Regions from separate parts of the Mesorhizobium sp. B2-3-13 genome, predicted to be linked through region 3. Evidence: predicted binding sites of a transcription regulator. Region 3 holds the regulator's gene; each other region holds the start of a gene.
The links. Region 3 encodes LexA, which represses DNA repair genes until DNA is damaged. Its sites were predicted from a motif close to TGTTCNNNNTGTGTTCNG; they were not measured.
Positions count from the first base shown of each region.

Region 1: a site for LexA is predicted at 2,151-2,168, ahead of parE (DNA topoisomerase IV subunit B). Genes of this name have one in related genera too.
Region 2: a site for LexA is predicted at 2,825-2,842, ahead of dinB (DNA polymerase IV). Genes of this name have one in related genera too.

Region 1 covers NZ_VFVQ01000003.1:32,374-38,552, reverse strand. The annotation lists gene FJ941_RS04870 (type II and III secretion system protein family protein) at 1-987, opposite strand, end outside; gene cpaB (Flp pilus assembly protein CpaB) at 1,078-2,001, opposite strand; gene parE (DNA topoisomerase IV subunit B) at 2,239-4,296, shown strand; gene FJ941_RS04855 (FUSC family protein) at 4,341-6,179, shown strand, end outside.
Region 2 covers NZ_VFVQ01000023.1:62,259-68,437, forward strand. The annotation lists gene FJ941_RS24040 (sterol desaturase family protein) at 1-273, shown strand, start outside; gene FJ941_RS24045 (YkvA family protein) at 331-714, opposite strand; gene FJ941_RS24050 (hypothetical protein) at 1,098-1,289, shown strand; gene dinB (DNA polymerase IV) at 1,545-2,792, opposite strand; gene FJ941_RS24060 (helix-turn-helix domain-containing protein) at 2,954-3,370, opposite strand; gene FJ941_RS24065 (NmrA family NAD(P)-binding protein) at 3,481-4,359, shown strand; gene FJ941_RS24070 (dihydrofolate reductase family protein) at 4,397-4,984, shown strand; gene FJ941_RS24075 (SDR family oxidoreductase) at 5,109-5,984, shown strand; gene FJ941_RS24080 (alpha/beta hydrolase) at 6,093-6,179, shown strand, end outside.
Region 3 covers NZ_VFVQ01000007.1:196,994-203,172, forward strand. The annotation lists gene FJ941_RS11145 (ABC transporter ATP-binding protein) at 1-422, opposite strand, end outside; gene FJ941_RS11150 (ABC transporter substrate-binding protein) at 481-1,467, opposite strand; gene FJ941_RS11155 (GntR family transcriptional regulator) at 1,617-2,390, shown strand; gene lexA (transcriptional repressor LexA) at 2,798-3,541, shown strand; gene FJ941_RS11165 (ComEC/Rec2 family competence protein) at 3,535-5,988, opposite strand; gene gltX (glutamate--tRNA ligase) at 6,092-6,179, shown strand, end outside.

The DNA.
Region 1 (6,179 bases), on a different contig from region 3:
CACGATGAACCCCGGCACCGAAATGTTGCCGATATTGTAGGACGCTGAAGCGTCGATCGAGGAGACTTCCGGCGCGATGTCGAGGCTGACCAACCCGTCCTTCAGCACGGTCGGCGTAAAGTCCAGGCTGACGCCGTATTTCTTGTAGCTGACGGAGATCTTGCCATTGTCCTCGGAAACCGGGATCGGGAATTCGCCGCCGGCAAGAAAGCTCGCCGTTTCGCCGGATCGGGCAATCAGGTTCGGTTCGGCCAGCCTTCGGGCAAGGCCGCGCTCCTCCAACGCCTTGATGGCGATGTCGATCGAGACGCCATTGGACAGCAGCCGGCCAATGATCTCGCCAGTCCCCGCCGCCGGCACCGAGCCCGGATCGAGAGAGACATCGCGACCGCCGAAGCCGTAGGCGAAATTGGCGCTGTATTTCGCGCCCAGGTCCTGCCCGGCCTGGCGGTTGATCTCGACGAAGCGGACATTGAGCTGGACCTGCTGCGACGAGGAGATATTGACCGAATTGATCACCTCCTCATTGCCGGAGAAGCGGGTGGCGATCTTGTTGGCCTTTTCGGCGGCGACCGCGTCATCCGCCTCGCCCGACAGCACCACGCGGCCATTGGCCGAGCCGACCTTGATCTTGGCGTCCGGCACGCTGGCACGGATGGTGCTCGCCAATTGGTCGGTGTCGAGCGTCACTTCGATATCTACGGTGCCGACGAGCTGCTTCTTCTCGTCGAACAGCGCAATGCCGGTGGTGCCGAGATTGTTGCCCAGCACATAGAAGGATTTGTCGGTCAGCGGGTTGACGTTGGCGATCTCCGGATCGCCGATGACGATCTGATAGAAGGCCGCGCTCGTCATGATCGTCTTGGGCTTGCCCTTCGCGACCTTGATCGAGGCATTCCTGGTCGACGAGACATAGACGATGTCGTTGTCCGCCCTGGCCGCGCCAACGAAGGCGAGCATGCCGCTCGCGGCCAGTGAAGCCGCCATGGCCAAGGCGCGCACGAAACGCAACAGATTCGTCATTCGATATAAGGTGTGCATCACCATGATCCCGTCCCGCCCGGTCCCCACCGGTCTTTACTTCTGGTCCCGCGAAGGGACTTGGTATTCCTCGGCCTGCGTGCCGCGCGTCACGATCACCGTCTTGAATTTCGGCTTCTCCGGCTCCTTGGCGATGGCATCGAACAAGGAGCCGGCGGCGGCCTGGGCATTGGAAGCCACGGATCCGCCGAAGGACGAGATGGTGGTGACGCCGTTCTTGCCGTCGCCGCCTTCGCTGGCGGAGCGCAGCGACAGCGACAGCGTGCCTACCGTGCGGGCAAGCGCCACTTTCTGCGCGCCTTCGGTCGTCACCTCGAGGGTCACGGAATTGGCCACCTGCGGCGTCGTCTGGCGCTCGTCGGCGCCCTGCCCGACGCTCAGCACCTTGGCGTCGGCAACGACGATCTCCGAGGTGATGGTCGAGCCGGCCGCGCCTTGCGCGTTCTTGGCGACTTCCTGGATTTCGCCGGCATCGCGGGTGAGCACGACATCGACCCGGTCGCCCGGCGTGACGAAGCCACCGACCCCAGCGATCTCGTCGGTGCGGATGGTGACCGCCCGCATTCCGGGCGTCAGCATATTGGACAGCGTCGCGCGACCGTTCGGTCCCGACAGCTTGGTGAGCAGCAACGGCTCATTGACCTCGATCGGCGACAGCACGACCCGGCCCCCTTCGCCGAGCAATCCATCGATGGTGGCAAAGGCCCCCTGCGGCAGGGACTCCTGCGGCCACGGAATTTCGCTGAGCTTGGCGCGGTCGAGCTCCATGCCATAACGCAACGGCGCATTGGCCACCACGATGGTCTTGAACTCTATTTTGGGTGCTGGAGCGGAGATCGACGCCGTTTTCTCCTGGGCATCGGCCTTGGCCTGGCTCTTGACCCAGAAATCCGCGGCAAAGATCGAGATCGCGCCGAAAACGGCGGCGATGCCGATCATCGTTATGGCCTTGCCCCTCACGCCGAAACCCCTGATGCCCGTCGTTTCTTGTTATGTTGGGCTCACGCTAGTCCGCATTGGTAAAGAATCGGGAATCTTGTGAGGTGGCATTCGACCGATTTCCGCCTGCTTGGTTATCGAATGGTTTTAGGGTAAGAGGGGTTAAATCCCCGAACGTAACAGGAACCTCCGTCGCCTGGCGCCGAAAAGCGTGGCAGTATCGACGGGTGATTCGCAGCACCGGACCCTATGGTTGGCATGGACGATAACAACGATCTCTTCGGCAATGTGGGCAAGCAGCAGCAACCGGTTCGCACGCCGGCGCGCCCGGCCGACCCGCTGGTGCAAGCGGCCGCCAGGCGCCCGGCCGCTGCCAAGGATGGCAGCGAGGGGTACAGCGCCGCCGACATCGAGGTGCTCGAAGGCCTGGAGCCGGTGCGCCGGCGGCCGGGCATGTACATTGGCGGCACAGACGACAAGGCGATGCACCATCTGTTCGCCGAGGTCATCGACAATTCGATGGACGAAGCGGTTGCCGGCCACGCCACCTTCATCGATGTCGAGCTTTCAGCCGATGGTTATCTCACTGTCACCGACAATGGCCGCGGCATCCCGGTTGATCCACATCCGAAATTCAAGAAGCCCGCGCTCGAAGTGATCATGACGACGCTGCATTCGGGCGGCAAGTTCGATTCCAAGGTCTATGAGACATCAGGTGGCCTGCACGGCGTCGGCGTTTCCGTCGTCAACGCCCTGTCGGATCATCTCGAAGTCGAAGTCGCGCGCGGCCGCCAGCTTTATCGCCAACGCTTTTCACGTGGCATTCCGATAAGCGGTCTGGAGCACCTGGGCGAGGTGCACAACCGCCGCGGCACCAGGACGCGTTTCCACCCCGACGAGCAGATTTTCGGCAAAGGCGCGGCATTCGAGCCGGCGCGTCTCTACCGCATGACGCGTTCGAAGGCCTATCTGTTCGGCGGCGTCGAAATCCGCTGGACCTGCGATCCCTCCCTGATCAAGGAAAAGGATCAGACACCGGCCAAGGCGGAATTCCATTTCCCCGGCGGCCTCAAGGATTATCTGAAAGCGTCGCTCGGCGACGAATTCCAGGTGACGCGCGAAATCTTCGCCGGCAAGAGCGACAAGCAAGGCGGCCATGGCTCGCTCGAATGGGCGGTGACCTGGTTCGGCGGCGACGGCTTCATCAATTCCTACTGCAACACCATCCCGACCGGTGAAGGCGGCACCCACGAGGCCGGCTTCCGCAACGTGCTGACGCGCGGCCTGCGCGCCTATGCCGACCTCGTCGGCAACAAACGCGCTTCGATCGTCACCTCGGAAGACGTCATGATCTCGGCCGCCGGCATGCTGTCGGTGTTCATCCGCGAGCCGGAATTCGTCGGCCAGACCAAGGACAGGCTGGCGACGATCGAAGCGATACGCATCGTCGAGACCGCGATCCGTGACCCGTTCGACCATTGGCTGGCCGACAATCCGCAGGAAGCCTCGAAGCTGCTCGACTGGGTGATCGCGCGCGCCGATGAGCGGGTGCGCCGCCGCCAGGAAAAAGAGGTGTCGCGCAAGAGCGCTGTGCGCAAGCTGCGCTTGCCGGGGAAGCTCGCCGATTGCACGCAGAACGCGGCGGCAGGTGCTGAACTCTTCATTGTCGAAGGCGATTCCGCGGGCGGCTCGGCAAAGCAGGCGCGCGACCGCGCCAGCCAGGCCGTCTTGCCGCTGCGCGGAAAAATCCTCAACGTCGCCAGCGCCGGCAATGACAAGCTGGCCGCCAACCAGCAGATATCGGACCTGATCCAGGCGCTCGGCTGCGGCACGCGGTCAAAGTACCGTGACGAGGATTTGCGCTACGACCGCGTGATCATCATGACCGACGCCGACGTCGACGGCGCCCACATCGCTTCGCTGCTGATCACCTTTTTCTACCAGGAGATGCCGGCGCTGGTACGCGGCGGCCATCTCTACCTGGCGGTGCCGCCGCTTTACTCGATCAGGCAAGGCGGCAAGGTCGCCTACGCCCGCGACGACGCGCACAAGGACGAGCTTCTGCGCACCGAATTCACCGGGCGCGGCAAGGTCGAGCTCGGCCGCTTCAAGGGCCTGGGCGAGATGATGGCTGCGCAGCTCAAGGAAACCACTATGGACCCGAGAAAGCGCACGTTGCTCAGGGTCGATGTGAACGAAATCGATTCTGCCACCAAGGACAGGGTCGATGAGCTGATGGGCACCAAGCCCGAAGCTCGCTTCCGCTTCATCCAGGAACGCGCCGAATTCGCCGAGACGGAAGTGCTGGATATCTAGCCGCTGGCGAATTTAGCTTGCGTTCCTGACATGGAGACCAGCATGTGACCTGGGCGCGGCTGAAAACCTATTTCGAGACGAGCCTGGCCGGGCTGACGCAACCGACGCGCTCCGACTGGATTTTCGCCCTGCGCACCGTTTTAGCCGGCATGATCGCGCTTCTCGCCGCCTATGCGCTGAAGCTCGACCATCCGCAATGGGCGATGATGACGGTGTTCATCGTCGCCCAGCCGGTTGCCGGCATGGTGCTGGCGAAAGGCTTTTACCGGCTGCTCGGCACACTTGCCGGGGGTATCGCGGCAATCGGCATCACCACGGCGTTCGGCACCGGCCCCTGGATTCTGGTGACGGTGCTTGCCGTCTGGATTGGCATTTGCACCTTCGTCTCGTCGCTGCTGCGCAATCCCGAGGCCTATGGCGCCGCCCTTGCCGGCTACACCGCCATGATCATCGGCCTGCCCGCTTTCGGACAGCCGCATGTGGTCGTTGACCTCGCGGTCGCGCGTTGTGCCGAGATCGTGCTCGGCATCGTTTGCGCCGGCCTCACCAGCCGGCTGATCCTGCCAAAACTGGCCAGCGACGCCATTATCTCGCGGCTGAAACGCTGCATTCTCGACCTCGCCACTTACGCCGGCGGTGCGTTCTCCGGCGGAGACCGGGCAACCCTCATCGGCCTGCACCGGAAGCTTGTCGCCGACACCCAGACGCTTGGCGAAATGCGCGCCTATGCCAGGCTCGAAGCGGCGAGCTTCGCGCCGCGCGCGCATCCGGTGCGACGCACCATCGGACAGCTGCTCTCGGCCCTTTCGGCGGCGCGCGCGCTCTATTCGCATGCCGCTCCGAAAAACGCAGCCCTCATCCCGGTGCGCTCGGAGTTGCAAGCCCTTGTCAGCGAACTGGCAGCCAAGCCGGGAGCGCTGGACGACACCTCGCCCTGGTTGGCACGACTCGACGCGATCTCGATCAGAGCACGGCAAATACCCGATGCTTCGACCGAACAGGGTGAGGACAGGGTCGGCACCATCACCCGCCTCACCATCGCGGCCGATTTTGCCGAGGCGCTGAAACAGGTGCTTCGTGGCCTCGACGCTTTGCGCGCGCCCGTCAGTCGCCGACGAGGTCCCGGCAGCCGGCAGCCGGCCTTGGTGGTGCATCGCGACTATCCCGGTGCCGCGCGCAACGCCATCCGCGCGGCCCTTGCCACGTTGCTGGTCGCGGCTTTCTGGCTGACGACGAAGTGGTCGGAAGCGGCCGGCACCGTCATCCTCGTTGCCGTCGTGTCGAGCCTGTTTGCCGCTCGCCCCGACCCCGTGCAGGTATCCTGGGGTTTCTTCAAGGGAACGCTGCTCGCTTTGCCATTCGCCTTTCTCGTCGGTCAGATCGCGCTTCCCGCTCTGCCCGGCTTCGGCTGGTTCATGCTGTTCGTCGTGCCCATCATGGTGCCGGCGGCACTCGCCATGGCCAATCCGCGCTATGTCGGGGTGGCGACGGCCTTCGCCATCAACTTCCTGGCCTTCCTCAGCCCGCACCAGGCAATGACCTATGATCCCGGCCCCTTCTTCGCCGGCTCGGCATCGATCCTGGTCGGCATCCTGCTGGCAATCGGCGTCTTCATCGTCGTGTTGCCGGCGGACCCATGGCTGGCCGCCGACCGCATCGTGCGAGCCATGCGCGAGGATCTGGCGCGGCTTTGCCTGCATGAGCGCTTGCCGAGGCGTTCGGCCTTCGAGAGCCTCGCTTATGACCGGGTCAATCAGTTGATGCCGCTGGTGCAGAATTCCGGCAGGAAGGGTGAGGCGGTGCTGGGCGGCGGCGTCGCCTCCGTCACGGTCGGCCTAGAAATCCTGCGGCTGCGCACTGCGAGCCAAAACCATGCCATCCTA
Region 2 (6,179 bases), on a different contig from region 3:
CTCAGCCTCGGCGTCCATGCGCTGGTGGCGTTCCTGCCTGTCTGGATGGTCTCGGATTTCGCGACCGCCAGCGCGGTGAGCTGCGGGTTGATGCTGGGCTACCTCTGGTACATCAGCGTCCACCACATGATCCATCACTGGCATCCGGCCCATGCGAGCTATCTCTATACGCTCAAGCGCCGCCACGCGGTGCACCACCATATCGACGACAACGCCAATTTCGGCGTGACGTCGATATTCTGGGACCGGATTTTCGGCACCGCGCGGCTTTGACGTGGGTCTTTCGACAGGCCACCAACATTTGTGGTCCGGGCGGTCGAGCGATGAAATCTAGGCCGAGCGATCCGGCCAGAATAACCAGATGAGCGCGGCGGCCATCAGAATCCAAATTCCGACAATGAATGCGAGACCGCCGCGGCTGGTCGGTTTGGATCGGCGAATGGCCTCCGCGCGAAACTCCGCCATCAAATCGGCGGGGATCAACTTCACCGCAAGCAGGATGCCGAGTGGTACGATGATCAGGTCGTCCAAATATCCGAGTACGGGAATGAAATCGGGTATCAGATCGATAGGACTGAGCGCGTAGGCGGCGACCGCGCCGGCGGCAACTTTGGCGTACCAGGGAACGCGAGGATCGCGGGCGGCCAGCCACAGGGCTACCACATCGCGCTTGACGGCCCTCGCCCATCGCTTTGCCTTGTCAAGGACAGTCACACGGCAACTCTCTTTTTGTAGGACCCCAAACCGTAAGGCGTCTCCGCTCCTTACAGCATGTCGCGGCGAATAGGATTCGCCTGCCACAAGATTCTGATTTTATGCTTGTCGTTATCCCGGAACCTAGGACACTTCCGGGTGACATGCATTGCTTCGATCATTGCAAGGATGTCCGCGATCCGCAAACTGAGCCGCCACCCAATTTCGAGTAGTGGGTCAGTTTGAAAATTCAGACGCTCGCGGAGCCTCAGACTTCAGTCCCATGGAATTGACTCGTTTCTGACTTTTTCTGGGTGTATCTTTTCCATGTCGTCCGCACCGAGTAGAGCCAAGCGGACGGGTGGGGGCGGCTATCGTGCTTTCGCCCTATGAGGGAGGCAGGCATGTTGCCATACGGAGTGGCGGATTCCGCCGATCTGGAAGCTCTTGCGAACGTTTTCAACGACTACTGCGCCAAGCATCGAATTGTCAGAGAGGACGAGCGCGAACAGGTCGCGATCAAGATCATGTGCCTTTTCAAGCGTGGCATCATTGACCCTGACCGGTTATCGGCGGGACTTGAAAGGGTAGGCTAGACTAGGCAGCACTCGCCTTACTGGGCGTCCGGCCGGCAAATCCTGTGTCACCTCGCTGACCAACTACCCAATTTCGCGTCTTCTTGACAAGCCGTCCCTGCCGGATGTTACGCTGCTTGGGCTTGGGAAGTTGCCGTGAAGAAGACATATCAAAGCCGGTGCTGGTGAAGCGCGAATTGCTGTCGGCCGTGACCGCCGCCGCGCCAGCTGGTTCCGGACCCGGAAGGTAGCGGCGAGGGGCTGAGGCTCCTTCGCTCACAGTTCCTTTTCAGCCAACTCCCTGAATTCGTCGGGCACCGAGCGAGCCGCTTCCAGTGCCACCGTGCCGTAGCCGACCGCCTGTTTGCCGAAGCGCTCGCGGATCTTGTCGATGGCGCGGTCGGCGCCGAAGCGCGCCAGGCCTTTTTGGCTGCCCGGGCGGCGCTTCTCGTCGGCGAGGCCGAGCGGCAGGTCGAGCTGCAGTTCGGCGCTTTCCTCCAGGTGCGAGACCGAGATCGCCAGCAGCGAGATCGTTTTCTCCCGGGGATGCTCGGCGAGCACGCCGCGCACCAAATCCCCTGCGATCTCGGCCAGCATGGCGGTCGCCGAGATCGGCTGTTCCAGAGTGATCGAGCGCGTGACGGCGCTGAGATCGGCAAAGCGCACGCGCACCGTCACCGTGCGGCCGGGGCGGTTCTTGGCGCGCAGCCGGCTGGCGACGCGGTCGGCCAGATGCAGCAGTGTCGGCACGATCACCCGCGCCACGGCCGGCTTTTGCCCGAGCGCCGATTGCGCGCCGGCCGAGCGCGCCCGGCGCTTCGTCTCCAGCTTGCGCGGATCCCGGTTCCAGGAGAGAGCCGCGAGCTTTTCGCCGGCAGCGGGGCCAAGCAGCCGGGTCAGTGCGCCGCTGTGGGTCCTGGCCAACTCGCCGATCGTCTCGACGCCGATCTCGGCCAGCCGCGCCCTGGTCGCCGGTCCGACACCCCACATCAGGCCGACCGGCAAATCATGCAGGAAGGCAAGTTCGGTGCCGGGATCGACCACCACCAGCCCGTCGGGCTTGGCAACCTGCGAGGCGATCTTGGCCAAATGCTTGGTGCGCGCCACGCCGATCGAGATCGGCAGGCCGAGTTCGGCGCGCACCCGGCGGCGGATCACGGTCGCGATCTCCCTGGGAGAGCCGAACAGGTGTGTGCAGCCGGCGACATCGGCGAAGGCCTCGTCGATGGAGATGCGCTCGACGACTGGCGTGAAATCGTCGAGCACCTTGATCGCCGCGTCGCCCAGCCGCTGGTAGTGGCTGAAATTGCCGCCGACGAAGATCAATTGCGGGCAAAGCTCGCGCGCCTTGCGCCCCGGCATGCCGCCGCGCACCCCAAAAGCGCGCGCTTCGTAAGAGGCGGCGAGCACAACACCACCACCGACCGCGATCGGCTTGCCACGCAATGTCGGGTCGAGCAACTGCTCGACCGAGGCATAGAAGGCGTCGAGATCGGCATGCAGGATGGTGGCCGTCGTTTCCATCCTGTTCCGCCCATCCGCGATTGCTGATAGATAGGAACCTATAGTGAACAAACAGAGATCGTTGTCAATTGGGTCTTTGGTGCATGGTGCCCTTTGAGGGTAACCGAGGCGCGTAAAGCTCCTCCTTTTTCCACAGGGGAGAAGGGAGGCAGCGCCACTTCCTAGACAATATGCTCCGCCCGCAGCGCTGCCTTCATCCGTTCCAGCGCCGGCTCGCCCCCGGCCGCCAGTTCTTCTGCGATACGGGCGAGCTTGTCGTCGGCCTTGCGGTGCCTGCTGCCCCACGCGCCAAGCGTGGCCAGCACCGGCAAGAGGTCGATGCCGGCCTCGGTCAGCCGGTAGATCGCCTTCAGCCCGTGGCTGGGATCGTCGCTGCGGGTGAGGATGCCTTCATCCTGCAGCGTCTGCAGCCGCTCGGCCAACGTGCGCGAGGAGATGCCTTCATCGGATTGCAGGAACTCGCGAAAATGCTTTTTGCCGGCGAAGACCAGGTCGCGGATGATGAGCAGCGTCCAGCGGTCGCCGAGCAGTTCCAGAGACAGGTTGATCGGGCAGCCGGATCTTTCACGCGTCGACATCTCTATGGTTCCATTTTTAAATCACTTTACTATTGACATCGTTCTTTCCGTCAGTCAAATGCTTTCAAAAGTAAATCGTTAGATCGCAACTTGGCCAGCAGGAGGACGTCATGAGCCAGGCCGTCGGGAAAATCAGCACGCCAAGAACCGTCGTGGTCATCGGGGCCACCAACGAGGTTGGCAAGGCGGTCGCCCAGGTCCTGACCGGGCGGGGACATATTGTGCGCGGCGTGGCGCGCGGCCTGGGTGTCGCGCTTGACGATAGCGACGCGCTCGCCTCCGCCTTTTCCGGTGCCGACAGCGCCTATGTAATGATTCCGTTCGACGTCACGGCGCCGGATCTTCATCGCTTCGAAGATGAAGTCGGCGCGCGGCTGGCGGCGGCGATCGCGAAGTCAGGCGTGCGCCGCGTCGTGCTGCTCAGCGGCCTCAACGCCCATCTCAGGATGGGAACTTCGCTCGGCGCCGTCTTGATGGAGGAACGGCTGGCGGCGCTCGGCCTCGACGAACTGGTGTTTTTGCGCGCTTCGTTCTTCATGGAGAACTTCGCCAAGGGCATGGGCTTTGTCCAGCAGGCCGCTTCCGGCATCTTCATGACGCCGTTTCGGGGCGATCTGCCGATCCCTTTGATTGCCGCCAGCGATGTCGGCCAGCGCGCCGCCGCCCTGCTGGACGCCACGCGTTTTCCAAGCGAGCGGATCATCGAATTGCATGGCGGCGGCTATTATACGTTCGAGCAGGCCACCGCGATCCTGGGCAGCGCGATGGGGAGGCAGGTCACTTACAAGGCGGCTCCATTCACCGAGGCGCGCGCCGGGATGATCGCCAACGGCCTGTCACCGAGCTTTGCCGATGCGCTCGGCGAAACTGCGGCGAGTTTCAACAAGGGCGAACGATGGGCGCTTGAAGCACCGTCAATCCGCAACGCCACGCCGACCACTTTCGAGAGTTGGGCACAAGCCTTTGCCCGTTCGCAAAGCGCGGCGTGATCCTTCCTGCCTGGAATCCGGAAACGAGGAGAACCCGATGAAAAAGCTGATTCTTCAGATGCAAATGTCGGTCGACGGTTTCGTCGGCGGCGATGCCGACCATCCCTGGCAACTCTGGGGATGGGGCGACGACATCGGCTGGGACGAGGAGTTGAAGCGTGACTTCAACGCCGTGTTTGCCGGCATCGACACCATCCTGCTCAGCCGCAAGATGGCCGAGGAAGGTTACCTCACCCATTGGGGCCGTGCGGCGAGGAAATATCCGGCCGATCCGTTCCATGCCTTCGCCCAGCGCATCGTCGACGCGCGCAAGGTGGTGCCGAGCGACAGGCTCGAAGCCTCGCGTTGGGAGCGCACGACAGTGGTGAGCGGCGACCTGCCGCGAGAGGTCAACGCGCTGAAGGCGGGCGACGGCGGCGACATGGCCGCCTTCGGCGGCGCCGGCTTTGCGTCGGCGCTGATCGCGGCCGGGCTGGTCGACGAGTTCCAGCTGTTCGTCAATCCTGCCGTGCTGGGCGCCGGCCGTCGCATCTTCGACCAAGGTGGGTTCCGGAACCTGCGGCTGCTCGGCTCGAAGGCCTATGCCTGCGGCATGGTGGTCAGCCGCTACGCGCCGGCAGGCTGATCGGCGCACAGGCCTCGCGCCGACAAAAAAGACGTTTGGCCGGAATCCTTTGCCCGCTTCTCTTCGTCTTCAAGGTGCGGTCGTCGCAAGGGCGGCCCCATCAATCTGAATGGAGAGACAGACCATGATCCTGGTGACAGGCGCCACCGGCCTGAACGGCAAGGCAATCGTGCGCGAATTCGCGCGGCAGAAGCATCAAGTGAGGGCGCTGGTTCGCGATCTGGACCGGGCATCGGCGGCGGGGCTCGGCGGACTTGCCGGCATCGACCTGATCGAGGGCGATATGCGCCGGGCGGACACGCTTGGTGCCGCACTTAATGGCATCGATCGCGTGCTGATGATTTCGACCGCGGCCGAAGACATGGTCGAGACGCAGTGTCGTTTCATCGACGCCTGCGGGCAGGCCGGCGTCGCGCATGTGGTGAAGTTTTCCGGCGCCGAATCCAACATCGGCTACGACGCGACGAAGTTCCGCTTCACGCGCATGCATGAGGAAATCGAGCGCTATCTCGAAGCGGCCGGGATGGCCTGGACCCACCTTCGCCCCAGCCAGTTCATGCAGGTCTATTTGCGCGACGCGCCGACCATCGCCACCGAAGGCACCTTCTATCTGGCGCTTGGCGACACCGAACTGTCGCCGGTCGATGTCGAGGATATCGCCAAGGTCGCCGTCCGGCTGCTGTGCGACGGTGGCCACGAAGGAGAGAGCCTCGACATGACCGGACCCGAGGCGCTGACGATGAGCGACATCGCGGCGCGGATATCGCAGGCGATCGGCAAGCCGGTCCGCTACGTCGATATCAGCCCGCGGGAGCGCCGGCGCAATCTGCTGGCCGCCGGTGTCCCCGCCGACTTCGCCGACGCACTGGACGAGCAATTGGCGGAGCGGCTTCGCCGGCCGAAATCGCGTGTGCATCTGGCGACGCATGAGATGTTCGGCGTGCGGCCGACGCCGTTCGTCGAATTCGCCCGGCGGTATGCCGCAATGTTTGGAGGCTGAGTGCGTCCGCAAAAAAGCACCCACCGTCACGTATCCTTTTTGTCTGCCCGTACGTCTCTGCCTTCCGAAGGTCGCGTCTTCCGCGATCCGCAACCCGAGGAGAATATCATGGCGAGCATCGAGAGCGAGGCAAACAGAAACCATTACGCTGTTATGGCGGCCAATGCGGGCAAGCTGACCAGCCCGCAGGCGATC
Region 3 (6,179 bases):
CGATTTTCCAGACCGAGACCCAGGATCGACAGGCGTTCCCTGTAGGACGCAAGCCGGGTGGTGTTCAGCCCCGGGCGCAAGGTGCGCTTTTGGCTGCGCAAATCGGCCAGCAGCATGTTTTCCGCAACCGTCATGCTGGCGGCGGTGCCGCGCATCGGATCCTGGAATACGCGAGCCAGTCTCGAGGCGCGCTTGTGCACCGGCATACCAGTCACATCGGCGCCATTGATCAGAATCTGGCCGGAATCGAGGATCAGAGCGCCGGAAATGGCATTAAGCATGCTGCTCTTGCCGGCCCCGTTGGAGCCGATGACGATGCCGAACTCGCCTGTGGACAGCGACAGGCTGAGACCGTCCAGCGCGACCTTCTCGTCGGCCTGGCCCTTGTAGAACACTTTGCGTGCGGATCGAATCTCGAGCATCGTTCCTCCCTGACCTCGGGATGACGGCGCCGACGCCGTCATCCCAGCAGTTCCGATGTTAGTCGACGATGCAGCCGCAATCGGCCATTGAAGCCGGTATCTCGATGCCGAACGCGGCCATCGCCTTGCGCGAGATCGTTGCCATGTGGTCCTTGTAGGCCGGGCGCGACGGCGCGATCGTCTTGGGGTCCTTGCCCTTGAGGATCTCGGCGGCGATGTTGCCGGCGTTGACGCCGACCTGCGTGTAATTGACCGCGAAGCTTGCAGGCACGGTGCCGTTGCGGACCGCACTGTCATCGGAGTTGACGACCGGGATACCGGCCTGGCGGGCGGCCGCGGAGACAGCGGCGATCGCCGGCTGGATCAGGTTCGACGCCGGGCCGTAGATCACGTCGGCCTTGCCGGCGAGCGAAGCGATGCGTTGCTGGATGTCATTGACGTTGTCGATGCCGACCTCCACCACCTCGAAGCCGGCGGCCGGTGCCGCCGCCTTGATCTTTTCGACCAAGGCAACGTCATTGGCCTCACCGGGATTATAAGGCACGCCGAAGCGCTTGGCGGTCGGCAGCAGCTTCTTGGTGAAGGCCATCACGGCAGCGACGTCCTGCAGATCGCTGGCGCCGGTCATGCCTTCGTCTCCGGCGTCCCATGACGGCACCAGCTTGGCCGCCACCGGATCGGTGACCGCGGCAAAAACGATCGGAATGCCGGAACCGGCAAGCGCTTTCTTGGCGATCTGCGAGACCGGCGTGGTGATGGTGTAGATCAGCTTGGGCTGCTCGGCCTGCAGCTTGGCGATCATCTGCGGCACCAGCGATGCATCGAAATTGGTGTGGCTCTCCGTGTAGACGACGTCCTTGCCCTCGACGAAGCCATTATCCGTCAACGCCTTCTTGAAGCCGGCTATGGCGGCGTTCAATTGCGGATGCTCGCCGAAATTGGCAATGCCGATACGGATCTGATCGGCCGCGGCACTGCCGGCGCTAATCATCAATGCGCCTGCCAGGGCCAAGCCCGACAACCAAGCGGATTTCGATTTCAACATCATTTCCTCCCAGATTTGATCAGGGCCGCTTGGAAACGCGGCTACCACGGCGATCATGGTCGGTCCGCCGGTCGGTGTCAAACATTATATATAATTGTTGCTATGACCCAATATCATATATACTTTCGCCAGACGACGGATTGATCACGATGCGCGATGAAACGAGTTCTACAAAAACGGAAGCCGCCTATCAGCTGTTGCGGCGCGACATCCTGACCACGCGCCTCATGCCGGGCGCCCCGCTCAAACTGAGTGCCCTGCGCGGCACCTATGGCGTCGGCTGGACGCCGTTGCGCGAAGCCTTGTCGCGGCTAGAGGCCGAACGCCTTGTCACCGCCATCAGCAATCGTGGTTTTACGGTCGCTCCGGTATCGCGGGCCGAACTGGAGGACCTGGCACGCGCCAGGATGGTGGTCGAGATACCCCTGTTCCTCGAATCGATGGAAAAAGGCGGCAAGGAGTGGGAGGATGCCGTTGTCACCGCCCACTACCGGCTCTCCCGTTGCAAGACCGCGGTCGACGATCCTTCGGATGCGGCTGTCGATAAATGGGACGAGAACCACGAAGCTTTCCATGCGGCGCTGCTAAGCGCGGCGACTTCCAATTGGCTCATGCGATTCCGCTCGACCATCGCCGATCAGCTGCGACGGCATCATCGTTTTCTCGGCCTGGCGCCGACATTGCGGGCCGCGGCTGGTCTGAAGGACGGTTATGAAGAGGCAATGGAGGCATTGTGCGAAGCGATTGCGATCGAACACCATACAGCGATCATGGAAGCTGCACTCGATCGTGACGTCGAGCGGGCCAAGGCGCTGATGACGGCGCATATCGGCTATACCCTGCACGTCTATGTCCATAGCGAAGACAGCGGCGCGACCAAATACGCCGCCCGCGCCGGCAGCTTGCAAGCGGGTTCCGGGTGACTTCAATGCTTGCGCGACGCCTATTGGCATGCGCTGGCCGGAGTGGGCCAAACGCCTGGATCCATCGCCGCCCCTAAGCTACCAATCGTTGGCGTTTTGGTTTCGTTTCGTTCCACGAATAATGGATCCATAAATTGTACAATCCACCCGCGAAGAGCCCCCCGAAAGACTGATGCCAAGGCCCATCAGTGGATAGGCCACAGGCCATTAACCAAAACGATTTCAATGCCTGCCGATCGTGGAAAGGATCGGCCTCAGTCCGCTGTCGCGGCAAAAAACTTCAGACGCGTTAACAAATTCATTAAACTTTAAACGGTTGCGGAACACAACTGGAACGGATAGTGTTTGTTCTGGGTTTGTTTTTTCGATTCTGGTCAGACCTTTCGTTCAATGCCTTGGGGGCCGCCATGCTGACACGCAAGCAACATGAACTGCTGATGTTCATCCACGAACGGCTCAAGGAAAGCGGGATACCGCCCTCCTTCGACGAAATGAAGGAAGCGCTCGATCTTGCCTCCAAATCGGGCATCCATCGCCTGATCACGGCGCTGGAGGAACGTGGCTTTATTCGCCGGCTACCCAATCGGGCGCGCGCGCTGGAAGTGCTGCGGCTGCCGGACTCGATCGCGCCGGGCCTCAATGCGGCAAAGAAGTTCTCGCCAAGTGTCATCCAGGGCAGCCTTGGCCAAGGCAGTCTCGGCCGCCAGATCAGGCCGGCGACGGCGCCTTCCCGCCTGGCCGCGGCCGGCAACGACGATGACGCGGTTTCAGCTGTGTCCATCCCGGTCATGGGTCGTATCGCCGCCGGTGTGCCGATCGATGCCATCCAGCATCAGACGCATTCGATTTCGGTGCCGCCGGACATGATCATGGGCGGCGAGCACTATGCGCTGGAAGTCAAGGGCGACTCGATGATCGAGGCCGGTATCTTCGACGGCGACACGGTCATCATCCGCAATGCCGATACAGCAAGTCCGGGCGAAATCATCGTGGCGCTGGTCGACGAGGAGGAAGCAACGCTGAAGCGGTTCCGCCGCAAGGGCGCCTCGATCGCGCTCGAAGCCGCCAATCCAGCCTACGAAACACGCATCTTCGGACCGGATCGGGTCAAGGTGCAGGGCAAGCTCGTCGGGCTGATCAGGCGCTACTGAACTGGCTTGCCATCGGGCTTGTCGGCCTTTTTATAGGGGGCCAGCCCCCTCGCCTCGCGTGAGAATTTTCGCTGCTCGTGCCAAGGCCGGTATGGTCCGTCGACGGCGAATTCGACCTCAGCCGGCGTCGTGGCCGATTGGGGATCGAAGAAAACGGCGGCACTCCCCTTGCGGGCGAGCTGGCGTTTGGTGACGACGAGAACCAGCGGATTATGACAGGCGTCATAGGCGGTCGCGTCATTGACGACGATCAGGTCGGCGAAGGCGCAGGCCTTCCAGGTGTCCTTGCGATCCTCGACATAGGCGATGATCGCGCCGGAAGGGTGCCTGGCAAGGCACAGGCCTTCGCGGCAATAGAACGGCGATCCCAGCGGCAGGTCGGTGGGAGTGGCAAGATCGAATTGCCCGTCCGTCTTCTCGAACATTTCCGGTAGGACGATTGTTTCGGAGATCAGAGCGCGTTTCCAATTGTCGGCTGCGAATTCGTTCGGACGTTCCCGGTTGACGGCCAGTTCGCCATTGCCGATCGACAGAGCCACCAGCCGCGCATCTTCCGAGATCAGCACATCGGGCGCGCGCGTGTGCGATACAGTCAACAGACCGGCAAGCGCGAATGGCACCGCCGTGAGCCGGAGCCACGTCGTCGCCATCGTCGCGATGACCAACGCGACGGTGACCAGCAGCACGGATTGCTGCGAAATCAGCCCGACTCCATCGACCGGAGAGCGCTCCGATATCCACGCCGATATGGCGATCATCGCTGTCAGGCCCTTGCCCATGAGGTAGAGAGCCGGCCAATCCAACCCGAACGGCATCAGCAACGCGCTGGCGACGGCCAGGAACATCACGATCGACACGATCGGCATGAGGGCCAGATTGGCGAACAGGCTGAGCGGCGACACCCGCTGGAAATGCCAGATGGCAAACAGTGCCGTCGCGCTGCCGGCGATGATGGACGTCATGGCCAATCCACCTGTCGCCAAGAGGAATTTTCGCGTCAGAAACCCGGGTAGGGATCGCTTTGGCGGCGGAGGCCTCGTCTTTCCCGCATGGTGGTCGGCCCAGCCGGCATAGGCGCCAACCAAGGCTGCGGTTGCCGCGAACGACATCTGGAAACTCGGGCCGACGACCTCGTGCGGCGAAACCAGGATAACGGCGATCGCCGAAATCGCCAGATTGCGCATGGTCAGCGCCGTGCGATCGAACAAGACGGCGATCAGCATCACCGCCAGCATGATGAAGCTGCGTTCGGCCGCGACGACGACGCCCGAAATGACGAGATAGGCGGCGATCGAAAACAGTGCGGCGGCGGCGGCGTATTTCTTCACCGGCCGGCGCGCGGAAAACCCTGGAAACAGTGCGAAGGCGCCGCGCAGCAGACCCATGATGGTGCCGGCCACCAGCGCCATATGCAGACCTGAAATCGAGATGATGTGATAGATGCCGGTGCGCCGCATCGCTTCGTTGATTTCATCGGGAATGCCGGCCCGCACGCCGACGATCAGCGCCGCCGCGATCTCGCCTTCGGCGCCGCCAATGCTGCCCCTGATGTGGTCGGCGATGGCTTCGCGGGCATTTTCGATGCCTGAAAACACGCGTGCCGGCAGCGGCATCTCACCGGCTTCGGCGGAGATGACCGTTGGATTGCCGAGAAAGAAGCCGCTGCCGCCGATGCCGGCGAAATAGCTGTCGAAGGAGAAGTCGTAGCTGTCCGGCCGCACCGGGCCGGTCGGCGGCAGCAGTTTGGCATAGCCTGTGACAAGCGAGCCGGCGGTCATTTCGGGCGGTATCTTGCGTGCCGAAAGCCGGACCCTTTCAGGCGCGTAGCGCAGTTTCGGCCGGGCGGTCGAAATCACGTCCATGGTCAGCCGGATGCGGCCGCTCTCCATCTCCTCGAGCGAGATCACGCGGCCGGTCAGTTGCGTCGAGATTTCCGAGCCCAGCATCCGGGTTCCGGCTCGCCATGTTTCGACCTTCGCCGCAAGCAGGCCAAGCACACACAACAGCAGTGCCATGAAACACAGATGGGTTTTCGGCCAGGAGCGCGAGACGAATGCACATACCGCCGCCAGAACCACGACCGCGACAGGCTTTGCAAAATCGGGCTCGGACGCCAGCGAAAAGTAGCAGATCGCCCCAACGGCCAGGCAGACCGGCACCAGCAGGAAGGCGATGCCCCGGTCGAGTTCCAGCTCCGCCGCCTTGGCCACGCCGTGACGCAGGCGAGGAAAGGATATCGGGCCGATTTGCCGGCGCACGCGCACAATTCTGCGTGCGGCAGGAGATGGAGTTGGCGCTGGGCTATCCGCCTGCAGCGGCTGGGTTGCGGGCGCAGCCACGAGCGGCGATGGCAGCGGGATCGCAGGAGGCGTCGCAAACAGGGATCGCTCGCTGACGCCGACAATGGCGCCCTCGCCCCGATCCGAGCCCCGGCCTCGTCCAGTCATCGGGTCTGCCCCTTGCGCCCTCGACACCCTATGCTACATGAACGCGCGACGCGCGAAAGTCCGCGCACTCCGCACTCAGCTTCAGACGTTTTCCGAGAGTTCCATGCCCGACAAGGTCATCACCCGTTTTGCTCCCTCGCCGACCGGCTATCTGCATATCGGCGGCGCGCGCACGGCGCTGTTCAACTGGC